DNA from 3 places in the Actinoplanes sp. NPDC004185 genome. Region 1 is predicted to be linked to each of the others. Evidence: riboswitches for the same ligand, from Rfam matches in the RefSeq annotation. Region 1 holds a riboswitch; each other region holds the start of a gene.
What was found. A riboswitch is a leader RNA that binds a small molecule or an ion and turns the genes downstream of it on or off. The one in region 1 is predicted to bind cobalamin.
Positions count from the first base shown of each region.

Region 1 (4,909 bases):
AAGGGTGCGAAGTACGCGGCCAAGGGCGTGGACGCGGCCCAGGGTGCGGCCAAGGGAGCAGACGCGGCCCGCACCGGCGCCAAAGCCTCGAACGCGGCTCAGGGCGCCGGTAAGGCATCGCCGTCCCCGGTCAAGGCATCGTCCGGTGGGGGTGGCCCGGCTGGCAACGCCAGAGGTTCCGGCGGGAGCGGCGGTACACCCAAGGCCGGCTCCGGCGGGCGCGGGGGCGGGGGAGGGGGCGGTTCGCAGCCGATATACCGAGGAATGACCAAGGATGCGGATGGGGCACCGAAAGTCGGTGATACAGCCCGTACCCTCGGTGCCCGGAAGGGAACCGACATCAAGGCGGACGCTCAGGGTATGGTTCATCCCAAGACCGGTGGAATGTCGGTCAGCCCCGGTTCGCCACGCAATCTGCCGAGTCACCGTCGGCCGTCGGAGTGGGGTGGCAATGGTAAGGACCCGGCATGGCAGATGGACTCCGGGGGTCTACCGGACGGCTTGTCCTATCGATCCGACCCGGCCAATCCAAGCGGACACGGTTTCATCGAGCCGAGCCGACCGATGCCGTTCGAGCAGTACCAGAGTCTGATCGGCGGCACCCGAGGTCTGTGGCGAGTGATCAAGCCTGGGGAGGGCGGCTGATGGACAGGATGGAATTCCTCCGCGAGATCGACGTCGCGTTGGCGGCAGACGACCCGCTTGATGCCTCGCGGGCGACGGTGCAGAAGTTTCGCGAACTCGGCTCGTCCCCGGCGGAGATGATCGAAATGCTGCAAGCCCACGCCCTCGATCTGCGTCGAGCCGGCCGCGAGCGGGAGGACGACACTGTGCTGGAGGTGTTGGACTTCCTGTCCGGATGGTGCGCACCGCACATGCGCATCGAGTGATCGACTGATGAGGTCACGCGGTGCGGGCATCATGCCAATGGATGCCCGCACCGCTCTGCATGTGCGTGGAGGTCTCATAGGCGGGCAGTGAGGCTTTCCGGGTGACAGGTGACATCTGAGATGGCTTGCCCGCTGGGCGGCCTGGAAGGATGCCATCGGGCCGAAGCCCTATTTCCGAGAATTCCGCGATGATGTCGTGCGGGTTGCCCCAATCGCAGGCGAATCTGCCGGGAAAGGATCCCCGGTCCGCGTCGCCCGGCCTATCCGGACGGGCCCTGGACCCGAACTCGTACCGAGGGTTCTTCGAACCAGAGTGAGAATGTCGGGGCACCCCTGCAGCGGCAGGGGTGCCCCGAACCGCCCAACGAGAGAGGATCTCCATGACCACCCGGGACACCGCGGCGCTGGTGATGTGCCGGATGGCCGAGGTGCTCCGGGGCTGGTCCGCCTTCGCACCAGGCAAGTTCACCAGCCGGATCGAACGGGTTGTGGAGGAAGCCGGTCGTGTGACACTGGCACTCCGCCACTGACCTGGCCGTCGTGGGGTTGCTTGATCGGGCTCTTGATGCCGTGGCCTGGGCTTTCGTAGCCGGAGTCGGCCAGGGCGACGGGCCGGAATCCAACAATGAACAGACACGCGCGGCTACGCATTGTCATGCCGCCGTCAACGCGCGCCGACGCCGAATACGGCACGGCAACGCATACGCTGCCCCGGTGCAGGTTGACCTGGTTGCTGTGATCGTTGACGAGTACGACCCTGCCATCGCGTTCTTCACCGGCGTACTCGGCTTCGACCTCGTCGAGGACTCGCCGTCCCTCACCAACGACGGCCGGCCCAAGCGGTGGGTGGTTGTCCGCCCTCCGGGAGCGCAGACGGGTCTTCTCCTTGCTCGCGCAGATGGAGAACGCCAAGCTGCAGCCGTCGGCGAACAGGCAGCCGGCCGGGTCGGCTTCTTCCTTCGTGTCGACGACTTCGACGCGGCGTACCGAAAGATGACGGCAGCCGGGGTGACGTTCGTTCGTGAGCCTCGCGCCGAACCGTACGGCCGGGTGGCGGTCTTCCTTGACATCGCCGGTAACCGGTGGGACCTTCTCGGAACTCCCGCGAGGACGATGTGACGGCCTACCTGGAGGAGGCCCTGTGACTCCGCGCTCGCAGCAACAGCGAGGCCTCGCATCCGGATCTGCCGCGGAGCGGCGTTCTGGTCGGTCGCTGAGTCAGGTCATCCACCGGCGCCCGATCCGTCGACGTAACCCACGGCGGGGTCACCCGAAGCGATGCGGACCGGATAGTCCCACCGTCGGAGAACCTGCGCCATCTTCGCGGCTCCCGCGGGATTGGCCGAGTGGATGATGACGACACCGACATCGAGAGGCCGGCCCTCGAACGCAGCCCGCTCGAGGATTTCCACGACCGGCCAGATGGTGTCGTCGTCGCCCAGATCGTGATCCAGCCAGAGTTCGTCGAGCCGGTGGCTCCGGGGTCGGTCGAGCAGCTCGACTCCCGCCGCACTGGTGCGAGCTACCTCGGCTCGACGGCCGTCGACGAAGGAGCGGAGATCGTCGACGAGGACGATCGCCGGCTTGTGGTCGGTCATCGCACGATGATCCCGGTTCGGGCCTGGCCGGGATCAGCCGCCCCAGCGGTCCGCGTGCAGGGCCAGGGACAACGGCCGGCGTCGCCGCCAGCCATGTCGTTCCAGGTCCGGCTCGTCCTCCAGGTGACTCACCGGGCCGAGACACAGCCAGGCGACCGGCCGCACCCCTTCCGGGATGCCCAGCAGGTCGCGCACGAACTCCTCGCGGTAGAAGGACACCCACCCGACCCCCAGCCCCTCGGCCGTGGCGGCCAGCCAGAGGTTCTGAATGGCCAGGCACACCGAGTAGAGCCCGGCCTCCGTGATGGCGTGCCGGCCCAGCACCGCCGGCCCGCCCCGGGCGGCGTCGTAGGTCACCACGACCGACAGTGTCGACTCCAGGATCCCGTCGATTTTGATGCCGGCGAACCGCCCGGCCGCCTCGTGGTCGAGGGTGGCGGCGAAGGTCTCCCGTTCGGTGTGCACGTGCCGGTGGAACGTCTGCCGCAGCTGCGGGTCGCGGACCAGGATGAAGTCCCACGGCTGCGACAGTCCGACGCTGGGGGCGGCGTGCGCCGCCGTCAGGATCCGGTCGAGTACGGCGCCCGGCAGGGGCGCGCCGGTGAACTGGCCGCGGACGTCGCGACGGCGGTGAATGGTCTCGTACAGGTCGTGGCTCATGGGCAGGCTCCCGCTGCGCTCGGGCCCCGGACACGCCGGGGCCGCCGGACGCGAGGCCGGTCTTCGGACTCCCGGATCAGCGCCTCACCGCCCGCCTTCCCAGCCGGCCGGCCAGTGGCTGCGCACAGGATGCGCGTGGGCGGCAGCTCCCCGGTCACCGCGGCGGGCCCGTGCCGGATTTCCACCGGCTTCCCGATTCTCCCCGCCCGGGGGCGGGGCACCTCGCAACAAGTTCGTGCCGGGCGACACGCTACCGCCGCGGGCGGCGCGCCAGAAACGAGGGCACCCGGCGAGCACGGCAGCCCGGGCCCGCTCGGCGCCGTGGCGAAGTACCTCGAGGGACGGGGTGTCAGCGGCCCAGGATGTCGTCGAGCCAGGGGTTGCGGAAGGTGCCCTGGGGGTCGTACTTGGCGACCAGGGCCTGGAAGTCCGCGAAGCGGGGATAGCGGCTGCGCACCGTGGCCGCGTCCTGGGTGAAGACCTTGCCCCAGTGGGGGCGGGCCTCCAGCGGCGCGAGCTGCTCCTCCAACGCCGCCACCGCGGGCAGGACCGCCGCCGTGTCCGCGATCCAGGTGAAGTGCAGGCCGAGGCTGTCGCGTTCGTGGTTCATGCTCAGCCACAGGTCGTCCGCCGCCACCGTGCGGATCTCGTTCACCTGCAGGACCGGCACGATTTTCTCGCGGACCCGGGCCACCGCGTCGATCGCCTCCAGCGCGCGGTCGAACGGGACCATCCACTCCGACTGCAGCTCCGCGCCGGTGCTCGGGTTGAACTCCATCTTGAAGTGCGGCAGCCGGGCGTGCCACGGGCCGGGCACGCCGAACTGCTCGGTGCTGTTGTCCGCCGGCACGCCGGGCACCGGGTGGCGCTTGCCGTCAGCCGGCCGGGCGCCGAACATCGGGCCGTCGGGCAGCTCGTCGGTGCGCTTGAACCAGGCGTGGTTGATGTCCGCGCTCCGCCAGTTGGTGAACAGGCTGACGCTGTAGCCGGCCGCCAGGATCTCCGGCAGCTGCTGCTCCAGCGAGGCGCGGGGCAGGTCGTCGTAGACGTACTGGCGGATCTCGAACGCGGGCACCACGTCCAGGGTCAGCGCGGTGACCACCCCGAGGGCGCCCAGGCCGACCACGGCGCCGGCGAAGTCGTCGTCGCCGCGGCGCAGCGTGACCAGCTCACCGTCGCCGCGGATCAGCTCGATAGCCGCGACCGAGGCGGCCAGGTTGCGGTTGCGCACGCCGGAGCCGTGGGTGGCGGTGGTGACCGCACCGGCGACCGAGATGTGGGGCAGCGATGCCGTGTTGTGCAGCGCAAGGCCCGCGGCGTCCAGGTACGCCACCAGGTCGCCGTAGCGGGCGCCGCCGTCCACCCGTACCGTCGTGCGGTCCTCGGCGATCTCCACGACCCGGGGCATGCTGATCAGGCTGATCAGGTCGCCGGTCGTGTCGGCCATCCGGTTGAAGGAGTGCCCGCTGCCCAGGACCCGCAGCGGGCCGCCGGCCCGGAGGATCTCCCGTAGCTCCGGCAGCGCCGCCGGCCGGTGCAGCCGGCGGGCGCCGAAGGTGATGTTGCCGGCCCAGTTGGTCACCACGTTGCTCACCGGACCAGCCTAGGCCGTACCGGTCAGGAGTTCACAGCTACGGGCTCGGCCGGGGCCTCGGTGACCGGGCGCTGCCAGCGGGTCGCCTTGGCCTTGCGGCCGCTGGCCGGGCGCGGGCCGTCGGCGAGGGCCTTGGCCGCACCGCGGTTCGGCAGCGCGAGCCGGAA
Region 1 covers NZ_JBSGFR010000064.1:29,186-34,094, reverse strand. The annotation lists gene ACWEOZ_RS39870 (DNRLRE domain-containing protein) at 1-645, shown strand, start outside; gene ACWEOZ_RS39865 (hypothetical protein) at 645-890, shown strand; gene ACWEOZ_RS39860 (hypothetical protein) at 1,271-1,420, shown strand; gene ACWEOZ_RS39855 (VOC family protein) at 1,605-2,009, shown strand; gene ACWEOZ_RS39850 (cyclic-phosphate processing receiver domain-containing protein) at 2,114-2,488, opposite strand; gene bluB (5,6-dimethylbenzimidazole synthase) at 2,522-3,148, opposite strand; cobalamin riboswitch at 3,186-3,388, opposite strand; gene ACWEOZ_RS39840 (D-arabinono-1,4-lactone oxidase) at 3,498-4,742, opposite strand; gene ACWEOZ_RS39835 (fatty acid desaturase family protein) at 4,766-4,909, opposite strand, start outside.

Region 2 (4,909 bases), on a different contig from region 1:
CCACAGTGGTCTTGCCGTGCCCGGAGGCGGGGGCGGCGATGACCACCCGCGGGATGCTCACCATTCGATGCCCTGCTGTCCCTTGCGGCCCGCGTCCATCGGATGCTTGACCTTCGTCATCTCGGTGACCAGGTCGGCCGCGGCGAGCAGGTCCGGGTGCGCGTCCCGGCCGGTGATCACGACGTGCTGGGTGCCCGGCCGCTCCGCGAGGGTCGCGACGACGTCGGCGACATCGACCCAGCCCCACTTCATCGGGTAGGTGAACTCGTCGAGCACGTAGAACTTGTGGGTCTCGGCCGCCAGGTCCCGTTTGATCTGCGCCCAGCCCTCGGCCGCCTCGGCCGCGTGGTCGCGTTCGGTGCCGGCCCGCTGGATCCAGGACCAGCCCTCACCCATCTTGTGCCAGGCCACGCCCGGCCCGCCGGCCTGCCCGAGGGCCTTGAGCGCGGCCTCCTCGCCGACCCGCCACTTCTCGGACTTCACGAACTGGAAGACGCCGATGGACCAGCCGGCGCTCCAGGCCCGCAGCGCCATCCCGAACGCGGCGGTCGACTTGCCCTTGCCGTGTCCGGTGTGGACAGCGAGCACCGCCTGCCGGCGCCGCTGCCGCGTGGTGAGCCCATCCTGCGGCACGGTGGTGACCTGTCCCTGCGGCATCAGGCAGCCTTCCTCAACGAGATGAACGGTCTGCGACAACGTCCCGGCCGCGGGACCGGCGCGGAAAGCGACAGCGAACCAGAGACCGGCTCGGAAACCCGCGAGACGACAGCGGAAGGCAGCATCACGCGGCCCTCCCCAGCGGCGTGGAGGCCGGGTTGGCGGCGAGCGCGTCGAGCGGCATGACGTCGGCGCCGAGAGCGGTGGCCAGCCGCCGGGCCAGCCCCAGCCGGATCGGCCCGGCCTCGCAGTCGACGACCACAGCGGCCACCCCGGCCAGCGCCGGCGCGACCAGCACAGGATCAGGCCCGCTGGTCGCACGCCCGTCGGTGACGACGACGAGCAGCGGCCGCCGGCGCGGATCACGGCGCCGCTCGGTGGCGATGGTCGCGGCCGCGGCGCGCAGGCCGGCGGCCAGCGGGGTCCGCCCACCGGTACGCAACCCGGCGAGCCGCAGCACCCCGACCTCGTGGCTGGACGTGGGCGGCAGCACCTGATCCGCGGTGGACCCCCGGAAGGTGATCATGCCGATCCGGTCCCGCCGCTGGTACGCGTCCCGCAGCAGCGACAGCACAGCGTTCTTGACGACGGTCATCCGCTTCCGCGCGGCCATCGACCCGGACGCGTCCACGACGAACAGCACGAGGTTGGCCTCACGCCCGACATGCACGGCCTCCCGCAGGTCACGCGGCTGCACCTCTCCCGTCCGCACGCCGCTGAGGGCGCCGCGGTGGATGGCGGCCCGCAGAGTGGCCGGCAGATGCGGCGCACCGGCGAGCTTGCCGCGCGGCACCCGCGAGCCGACGACCCGCCCGCGCCGCGCGAAGGCCGGCGACCGGCGCCCGGCGTGCCCACCCTCACCGCGAGCAGAGATCCGCAACGTCCGCGGCCGGTAGGCCACACCGGCCTGAGCCGCCGCACCCCCGTTCACCTTGCGCTGCTCGTCAGCCGGCGCCTCCGCTGCGGCATCCCGCGGGGTCTGCTCCACCGGGCCGGAAGCGTCAGGGCCGCCGGAACGGTCCGGGCCACCGGAGCCGGGCCCGCCGGAACCAGACCCACCCGGATCGGGACCGGCATCGGGGCCGCCGGACTCCGACCCGCGCGATTCAGGGCCGCCGGATTCAGGGCCGCCGGAGTCAGGGCCGCCGGGGTCGGGTCCGTCCGGGCCGTCCTCCGGCGGCGGATCGTCATTCGGGTCATCCTGAGCGGCCTGGTCCAACGCCTCTTCCAACCGCTCCTCATCGGTGCCCGGCGGGTCGAGCGGATCCTTGCGACGCCGGTGCGGCAATGCGAGCCGCGCCGCATCCCGGATGTCCTCGGCCGTCACCCGATCGCGGCCGTGCCACGCCGCCAGGGCCACCGCGCACCGCGCCACGACGATGTCCGCGCGCATCCCGTCGACACCGTAGGCCAGGCACACCCGCGCGATCCGGTCCAGCTCGGCGTCCGGCAGCCGCACGGACGGCACCGCCTCCCGGGCGGCCAGGATCCGCTCGGCCAGGGCCTTCTCGTCGGCCGCGAACCGGGTCGCGAACGCCTCGGGCCCGGCCTCGTACGCCAGGCGGCGCCGGACCACCTCGGCCCGCAGCTTCGCGTCACGCGGGGCGGCGACCGTCACGACCAGGCCGAACCGGTCGACCAGCTGCGGGCGGGGCTCGCCCTCCTCGGGGTTCATCGTGCCGACCAGCAGGAACCGGGCCGCGTGCTTGACCGACACCCCGTCGCGCTCGACGTGGGCGCGGCCCATCGCGGCCGCGTCGAGCAGCAGATCCACCAGGTGGTCGGGCAGCAGGTTGACCTCGTCGACGTAGAGGGCGCCGCGGTGGGCGGCGGCGAGCAGACCCGGCTCGTACGCCTTGACGCCGTCGGCCAGCGCACGCTGGATGTCCAGGGTGCCGACGACCCGGTCCTCGGTGGCACCGACGGGCAGCTCGACCAGGGTGGCGGGACGGTGGCCGTGCGGCGCGCCGGGCTCGTGCGGCCCGTCGGGACAGCCCGGGTCGGGCGCGGCCGGGTCGCAGGCGAAGCGGCAGCCGCGGACCACGTCGACCTCGGGCAGCAGGGTGGCCAGGGCCCGGACGACCGTGGATTTCGCCGTGCCCTTCTCGCCGCGGACCAGGACCCCGCCGACGGCGGGGGACACAGCGGTCAGCAGCAGCGCGAGCCGCAGGTCGTCGAGGCCGACGACGGCAGAGAACGGGTACGGCGTCACGCCCGGTCCTTTCCGCGGGTCCGCGCCCGCGTGTGGAAGGTACGAGCGGCCGGAGTCGCCTGACTTCCGGGGCGGACCCCGGTCACAGTGGCGGGACCGTCCCGGTCTCCCACCGGGTTCCTCCACTGCCGCTCGCGAGCCACTCTTTCTCACGGCCCGGTACGCCGTCAACGCGGGGCCGGGTGGGCATCCTCACCCCGGCCCGGCCCACCACCCGGCCGAGCCGCGAGCGGGTGACAAGGCCGCGCCCGGCCGAGCACGGCGAGACAGACCGGGCCGAGCCGCGAGCGAGGAAAGCCCGCGGCCGGCCGGGCACGGCGGGAAAGACCGGGGCGAGCTGCTCAGCCGACGCCCGGCAGCGCCTTCTCCGTGTCGGGCAGCGGCTCGGGAGCCAGCTTGTCCAGCTCCTTGAGCACATCGGTGACCGCCAGCGCTGACTGCTCCACCAGCGGCCGCATCCGCCGGTACAGGCCGGCGTTGCGCGGGTCCGGCCGTTCGTGCTCGGAGATCGCCACCAGCGCCGCCGCCTCGTCCAGGTCCGGCAGCTCCCCCAGCGCGTGCCGGGCCAGCAGGCAGGCGCCCAGCGCCGTCCCCTCCGGCGTGTCGGCGATCGCGACCGGCAGGTCCAGCGCCGCGGCCAGGATGCCGACCCACAGCTCCGACGCGACCGCCCCGCCGGTGGCCCGGACCTCGGTCATCTCGATGCCCTCGTCGGCGAACGTGTCGCGGACCAGCGCCAGCTGCTGGCACACCCCCTCGACCGCGGCCCGGACCAGGTGGGCCCGGCCGTGCTCGCGGCGCAGGCCGATGTACGCCCCGCGCATCCCCCCACGCCACCACGGCGCCCGTTCACCCAGCAGGTACGGCAGGCAGAGCAGCCCTTCGCTGCCCGGCTCCACCCCCGCCGCCTCGGTCAGCAGGGCGGCGTCGCGGACGTCGGCGTCCTCGCCCTCCGCGGTGGGCCGGTCGAAGCCGCCCGCGAAGGTCTGGCCGGCCCAGCGGACCACGGAGCCGGCGTTGTTGATGGCGCCGCCGACCACCCAGCGGTCCTCGGTCAGCGCGTAGCAGAACAGCCGGCCCGCCTTGTCCGCGGTCGGGCCGTGCACGACGGTGCGCAGGGCGCCGCTGGTGCCGAGGGACACGGCGGCCACCCCGACCGGCGTCGCGCCCACGCCCAGGTTGGCCAGCGGTCCGTCGGCGGCCCCGATGATCAGGGGCAGGTCCGGCGGGAGCCCGGCCGCGACCGCCACCTCCCGGTTGAGGCGCAGCTGCCGGGTGGTCGGCACGACCTCGGCCAGCCGGCTCTCCGGGATTCCGGCCAGCTCGAGAGCCTCGGGGTCCCAGCGCCGCTGGTGGATGTCGTACATGCCGGTGCCGGAGGCGACCGACAGGTCCAGCAGGAAGCCCTCGTCCGCGAGGCCCGCCAGGACGATCTCCTTGACGCCGCCCCACCGCGGTGTGTCCCGCAGGACGGCCGGGTCGGTGGCCCCCCACCAGGCGAGCTTGGTCAGCGGGGACATCGGGTGCACGGGCGTACCGGTGCGGGCCTGCAGGTCCTTCGCCCGGCCGGACGTCACGATCCGCTCGCTCTGCTCGGCGGCCCGGTTGTCCGCCCAGGTGATCAGCGGGCCGCGGGCCGTGCCGTCGGCGTTCATCGGGACCAGCCCGTGCAGGAACGCGCTGAGGCTCACGGCGATGACCCGATCGCCGCGCTCCTGGGCCTCCTTGGCCACCGTGACCAGGGCTTCGATCGCGGCGTCGCGCAGCTTCGCGGGGTCGAGCTCGGCCTGCCCCGGGCCGGGCACCGACAGCGGGTAGTGCACGCTGGCCATCGCGCGCACCTCACCCGTCGGCCCGGCCGCGATGGCCTTGGTCGCGGTGGTTCCGGTGTCGACACCGATGACGACGTCCATGCAGCCTCCCCTGATCGCCGACAGACATGCCCGGTCATCGCGCACCTCAAGCCGGGCGGGCGGGGGACCGGACACCTGTCCCCCGACCTTAGGCGAGTCGCACCCGGACTGCCTGTCCTCGCGCGGT
Region 2 covers NZ_JBSGFR010000062.1:29,050-33,958, forward strand. The annotation lists gene ACWEOZ_RS39390 (cobyrinate a,c-diamide synthase) at 1-64, opposite strand, end outside; gene cobO (cob(I)yrinic acid a,c-diamide adenosyltransferase) at 58-657, opposite strand; gene ACWEOZ_RS39400 (VWA domain-containing protein) at 782-2,869, opposite strand; cobalamin riboswitch at 2,901-3,027, opposite strand; gene ACWEOZ_RS39405 (gluconokinase) at 3,211-4,782, opposite strand; gene ACWEOZ_RS39410 (hypothetical protein) at 4,871-4,909, opposite strand, start outside.
Region 2: another riboswitch for cobalamin. It lies ahead of ACWEOZ_RS39400 (VWA domain-containing protein); the one in region 1 lies ahead of bluB (5,6-dimethylbenzimidazole synthase).

Region 3 (4,909 bases), on a different contig from region 1:
TCGCGGGCCGGGTTCGGCGAACCGTGGCGGCGGCGTTCGCATCGGTCAGAAGTCGACCGGGGGCAGCTCCGGGCCGCCGGCGGCGTCGCCGGTGGTCTGGCCGACGCCGAGCTTCTCCAGGATCTTCTTTTCGATCTCGGCCGCGACGTCCGGGTTCTCCTTGAGGAACTCGCGCGCCTTTTCCTTGCCCTGGCCCAGCTGGTCACCGTCGTACGTGTACCAGGCGCCGGACTTGCGCACGATGCTCTGCTCAACGCCGACGTCGATCAGCGAGCCCTCGCGGGAGATGCCCTTGCCGTACATGATGTCGAACTCGGCCTGCTTGAACGGCGCGGCGACCTTGTTCTTCACGACCTTGACGCGGGTGCGGTTGCCCACCACGTCGGTGCCGTCCTTGAGGCTCTCGATGCGGCGCACGTCGAGGCGCACCGACGAGTAGAACTTCAGGGCCCGGCCACCGGTCGTGGTCTCGGGCGAACCGAACATGACGCCGATCTTCTCGCGGAGCTGGTTGATGAAGATCGCCGTCGTGCCGGAGTTGTTGAGGATACCGGTGATCTTGCGGAGCGCCTGGCTCATGAGGCGGGCCTGCAGACCCACGTGGCTGTCGCCCATCTCGCCCTCGATCTCGGCGCGCGGCACGAGCGCGGCCACCGAGTCGATGACGATGATGTCGAGCGCGCCGGAGCGGATCAGCATGTCCGCGATCTCGAGCGCCTGCTCACCGGTGTCGGGCTGGGACACCAGCAGCGCGTCGGTGTCGACGCCGAGGGCGCGGGCGTATTCCGGGTCGAGGGCGTGCTCCGCGTCGATGAACGCCGCGATGCCGCCGTTGCGCTGGGCGTTGGCCACCGCGTGCAGGGCCACCGTCGTCTTACCGCTGGACTCCGGTCCGTAGACCTCGATGACGCGGCCGCGCGGCAGGCCGCCGACGCCGAGCGCGATGTCGAGGGCGATGGAGCCGGTGGGGATGACGGCCATCTGGATGACGGGTCGTTCCCCGAGGCGCATCACCGAACCCTTGCCGAACTGCTTGTCGATCTGCGCGAGAGCAAGATCTAGCGCCTTGTCCCGATCAGGTCCTGCCACCATGTCCGCCACCCCTGTATTCGACTTTCCGGGCGTCTTCGCCGAAGAGCTTCTGTTCACCACGCGAGCCACGCTAGACCTAGGGTCTGACAAAAACCGGTGCCCGGCCGTGCCCTGTGGATGACCACGCCGCTGAGGACAATAGCCGAACAGGTGTACGACTACGAGCGACACGCCAGAACAAGCGTACGAAAAAAGGGGTCAGTGCAGCCTGGCAGGCACCCGATCGGGGTACGAAGAAACCACCGCACGCCAGATAGTAACCGTCTCCACACCCTGAGCTATGGATTCGTTAATGGTGCGCCCGTCGAGCGCCGCAAAACTCTGATCCGCGGCGAGACTCCGCGCATATCCGGGGCCGAAGGCCTGTTCGAGGCGCCCCCAGAAGTCTGTCAACCGCACGGGAAAAGCCTACCCGCGGCCTCTCACCGGCCCCGGTCGACGGCACGCTGAGACGCACATCACTATGTGCTGGTGACAGTGGACGTTCTCGACCGGCAGACCGGCACACCATGGCAACCAACACTGCCGCGAACCACCTGTGCGGTCAGCCCAGGACTGTCGCCGCGACCTTGAGGTCGTCGACCAGGCCGTTGTAGGCGGCGTCCCGGTCGTCGGCTCGCAGCACCGCGGACGGGTGGATGGTGGCCAGGGCCCGCGACTCGGCGACCGGGAAGTCCTGCGGGCGCTGCGCCGACGCCGGCCAGGGCAGCAGCTCGCCGCGGGACCTGGTGACCCGGAACGAAGGTCCGAACAGGGCCTTGGCCGCGGTGGCCCCGAGCGCCACCACCAGGTCCGGCTTCAGCTGGGAGAATTCGGCGACCAGCCACGGCCGGCAGGCCGTGATGTGGGCCGGGCCCGGCGTCTGGTGGATGCGCCGCTTGCCCCGCAGCTCGAAGCGGAAATGCTTCACGGTGTTGGTCAGGTAGATGATCGACGGGTCGATGCCCGCGTCGCCCACCGCGTCGCGGAGCAGCCGGCCGGCCGGGCCCACAAAGGGCAGGCCCTGTTGGTCCTCGATGTCGCCGGGCTGCTCCCCCACCAGCACCAGCCGGGCATGTTCGGCGCCGCGGCCGAAGACCACCTGGGTGGCGTCCTCGTAGAGCTCGCAACCGCGGCAGCCGGGAGCCGCCGCTTTGAGCTCGTCGAGGCTCTTCGCGTCGGCCGGGATGAATTCCTGGGCACCGGGCGGGGCTTGCGTCGTGGCCATGCACCCGTTCTACCCCGTCGCGTCCGGTCCACGCGCGCAGGCTCAGCCGATCGGGCATGATCCGACACGCCGACACGACATGTGGTGTTGTACAACGGCTGTCGCACCTAGATATGGTGTTGCTCGCAGCTGGTTCGCCCGTCCCTCCAGGACGGCGCGAGGCAAGAGGGAACCCGGTGGGAGACCGGGACTGCCCCCGCAGCGGTGAGCGGGAACGACCGCCGTCATCAAGCACTGGGCCCGGGCCCGGGAAGCGACGGCCAGTAGGCGACCGGCAACGGTCAGGCCCGCGAGTCCGAAGACCTGCCAGCGCGCCGCACGCTTTCGCGTGCGGCGGTCCGAGGCCGCGTGGGACGGCCGACGCCACTTCAGGTGTACGCGCACAGCCGCGTCCACCGGCGTCCTCCTGCGCGCCCGAAGACCGTTCCGCCGACGGGCTCGCGAGGAGAGAGAGTTCATGACGGTCATGCAGGACAAGACTGCGTACGATCCGGCCGTGCCGGAGCAACGCCGGCACGCGATGCAGGTGCGCAAGCGCAATGGTGAGACCGAGTCGGTCGACGTCAACAAGATCGTGCGGGCGGTCGAGCGCTGGGTCGCCGACCTGGACGAAGTGGATCCGCTGCGGGTGGCGACCAGGACCATCAGCGGGCTCTACGACGGTGCGACCACCGCGGAGCTGGACAAGCTGTCGATCCAGACGGCCGCGGAGCTGATCGGTGAGGAGCCGCAATACTCGCGTCTGGCGGCCCGGCTGCTGGCGGCCTTCATCGACAAGGAGGTGCGCGGGCAGGGCATCGCCAGCTTCAGCCAGGCCATCGCCCGCGGCCACGCGGAAGGGCTGATCGGCGACGCGACGGCTGCCTTCGTGGCCGAGAACGCCCGCAAGCTCGACGATGCCGTGGACCCGGCCGGCGATCTGCGCTTCGAGTACTTCGGGTTGCGGACCGTCGCCGACCGCTACCTGCTGCGGCATCCGCAGTCCCGGCTGGTCGTGGAGACGCCGCAGTACTGGCTGCTGCGGGTCGCCTGCGGGCTGTCGGCCAACGCCGGTGAGGCGATCGCGTTCTACCGGCTGATGTCGTCGCTGGCCTACCTGCCGAGCTCGCCGACACTCTTCAACTCCGGCACCCGGCACACCCAGATGTCGTCGTGCTTCCTGGTGGATTCGCCGAAGGACGAGCTGGACTCGATCTATGAGCGGTACCAGCAGGTGGCGCGGCTGTCGAAGTTCGCCGGCGGCATCGGCATCTCCTGGTCGCGGGTCCGCGGGCGCGGCGCCCTGATCCGCGGCACGAACGGTCAGTCCAACGGCATCGTGCCGTTCCTGCGCACGCTCGACGCCAGCGTGGCCGCCGTCAACCAGGGCGGCCGTCGCAAGGGCGCGGCCTGTGTCTACCTCGAGCCCTGGCACCCGGACATCGAGGAATTCCTCGAGCTGCGGGACAACACCGGCGAGGACGCCCGCCGGACGCACAACCTGAACCTGGCCAACTGGATCCCCGACGAGTTCATGCGCCGGGTCGAGGCCGACGAGATGTGGTCGCTGATCGACCCGACGGACGCACCCGAGCTGCCGGACCTGTTCGGGGCCGACTTCGACGAGGCCTACCGCGCCGCCGAGAAGAAGGCGGTCAGAATCGTCAAGGCCCGTGACCTGTACGGCCGGATGATGCGCACCCTGGCGCAGACCGGCAACGGCTGGATGACCTTCAAGGATCCGTCGAACCGGCTGAGCAATCAGACCGGCGTGCCGGGCAACACGATTCACCTGTCGAATCTGTGCACGGAGATCCTGGAAGTGAGCTCGGACGACGAGACAGCCGTCTGCAATCTGGGCTCGATCAACCTCGCCGGGCATCTGAGCGGCGACGGCGTGGACTGGGAGAAGCTGCGGGCGACGGTGCGGACGGCGGTCGTCTTCCTGGACCGCGTCATCGACATCAACTATTACCCGAGCGCCGAGGCCGCGGCCGGCAACCCACGGTGGCGTCCGGTCGGGCTCGGGCTGATGGGCTTGCAGGATGCCTTCTTCGCGCTTCGGCTGCCCTTCGACTCCGCTGCGGCGCGGGAGCTGAGCACGCGGGTCGCCGAGGAGATCTACCTGACGGCACTGGAGAGCTCGGCCGACCTTGCCGAACAGTGGGGCGCACACCCGGCGTACCCGCAGACCAGAGCGGCCAACGGCGACCTGCAGCCGGATCTCTGGGGTGTGACGCCGACGCAGACCGCCCGGTGGGCGGCGGTGCGGCAGCGGATCGCGGCCACCGGGCTGCGGAACTCGCTGCTGATCGCGATCGCGCCGACGGCGACGATCGCCTCCATCGCCGGCTGCTACGAGTGCATCGAGCCGCAGGTCAGCAACCTCTTCAAGCGCGAGACGCTGAGTGGTGAGTTCCTTCAGATCAACACCTATCTGGTACGGGAACTGAAGGCGCGCAACCTCTGGACCGCAGCCGTCCGCGAGCAGATCAAGCGCGCCGAGGGCTCGGTGCAGGGCATCGCCGCCCTGCCTGCCGACGTCCGCGAGCTCTTCCGCACGGCGTGGGAGCTGCCGCAGAAGGCGCTCATCGATGTGGCCGCTACCCGGGCTCCCTATGTGGACCAGTC
Region 3 covers NZ_JBSGFR010000021.1:96,266-101,174, forward strand. The annotation lists gene recA (recombinase RecA) at 46-1,092, opposite strand; gene ACWEOZ_RS22390 (DUF3046 domain-containing protein) at 1,291-1,491, opposite strand; gene ACWEOZ_RS22395 (UdgX family uracil-DNA binding protein) at 1,637-2,299, opposite strand; cobalamin riboswitch at 2,413-2,624, shown strand; gene ACWEOZ_RS22400 (ribonucleoside-diphosphate reductase subunit alpha) at 2,757-4,909, shown strand, end outside.
Region 3: another riboswitch for cobalamin. It lies ahead of ACWEOZ_RS22400 (ribonucleoside-diphosphate reductase subunit alpha); the one in region 1 lies ahead of bluB (5,6-dimethylbenzimidazole synthase).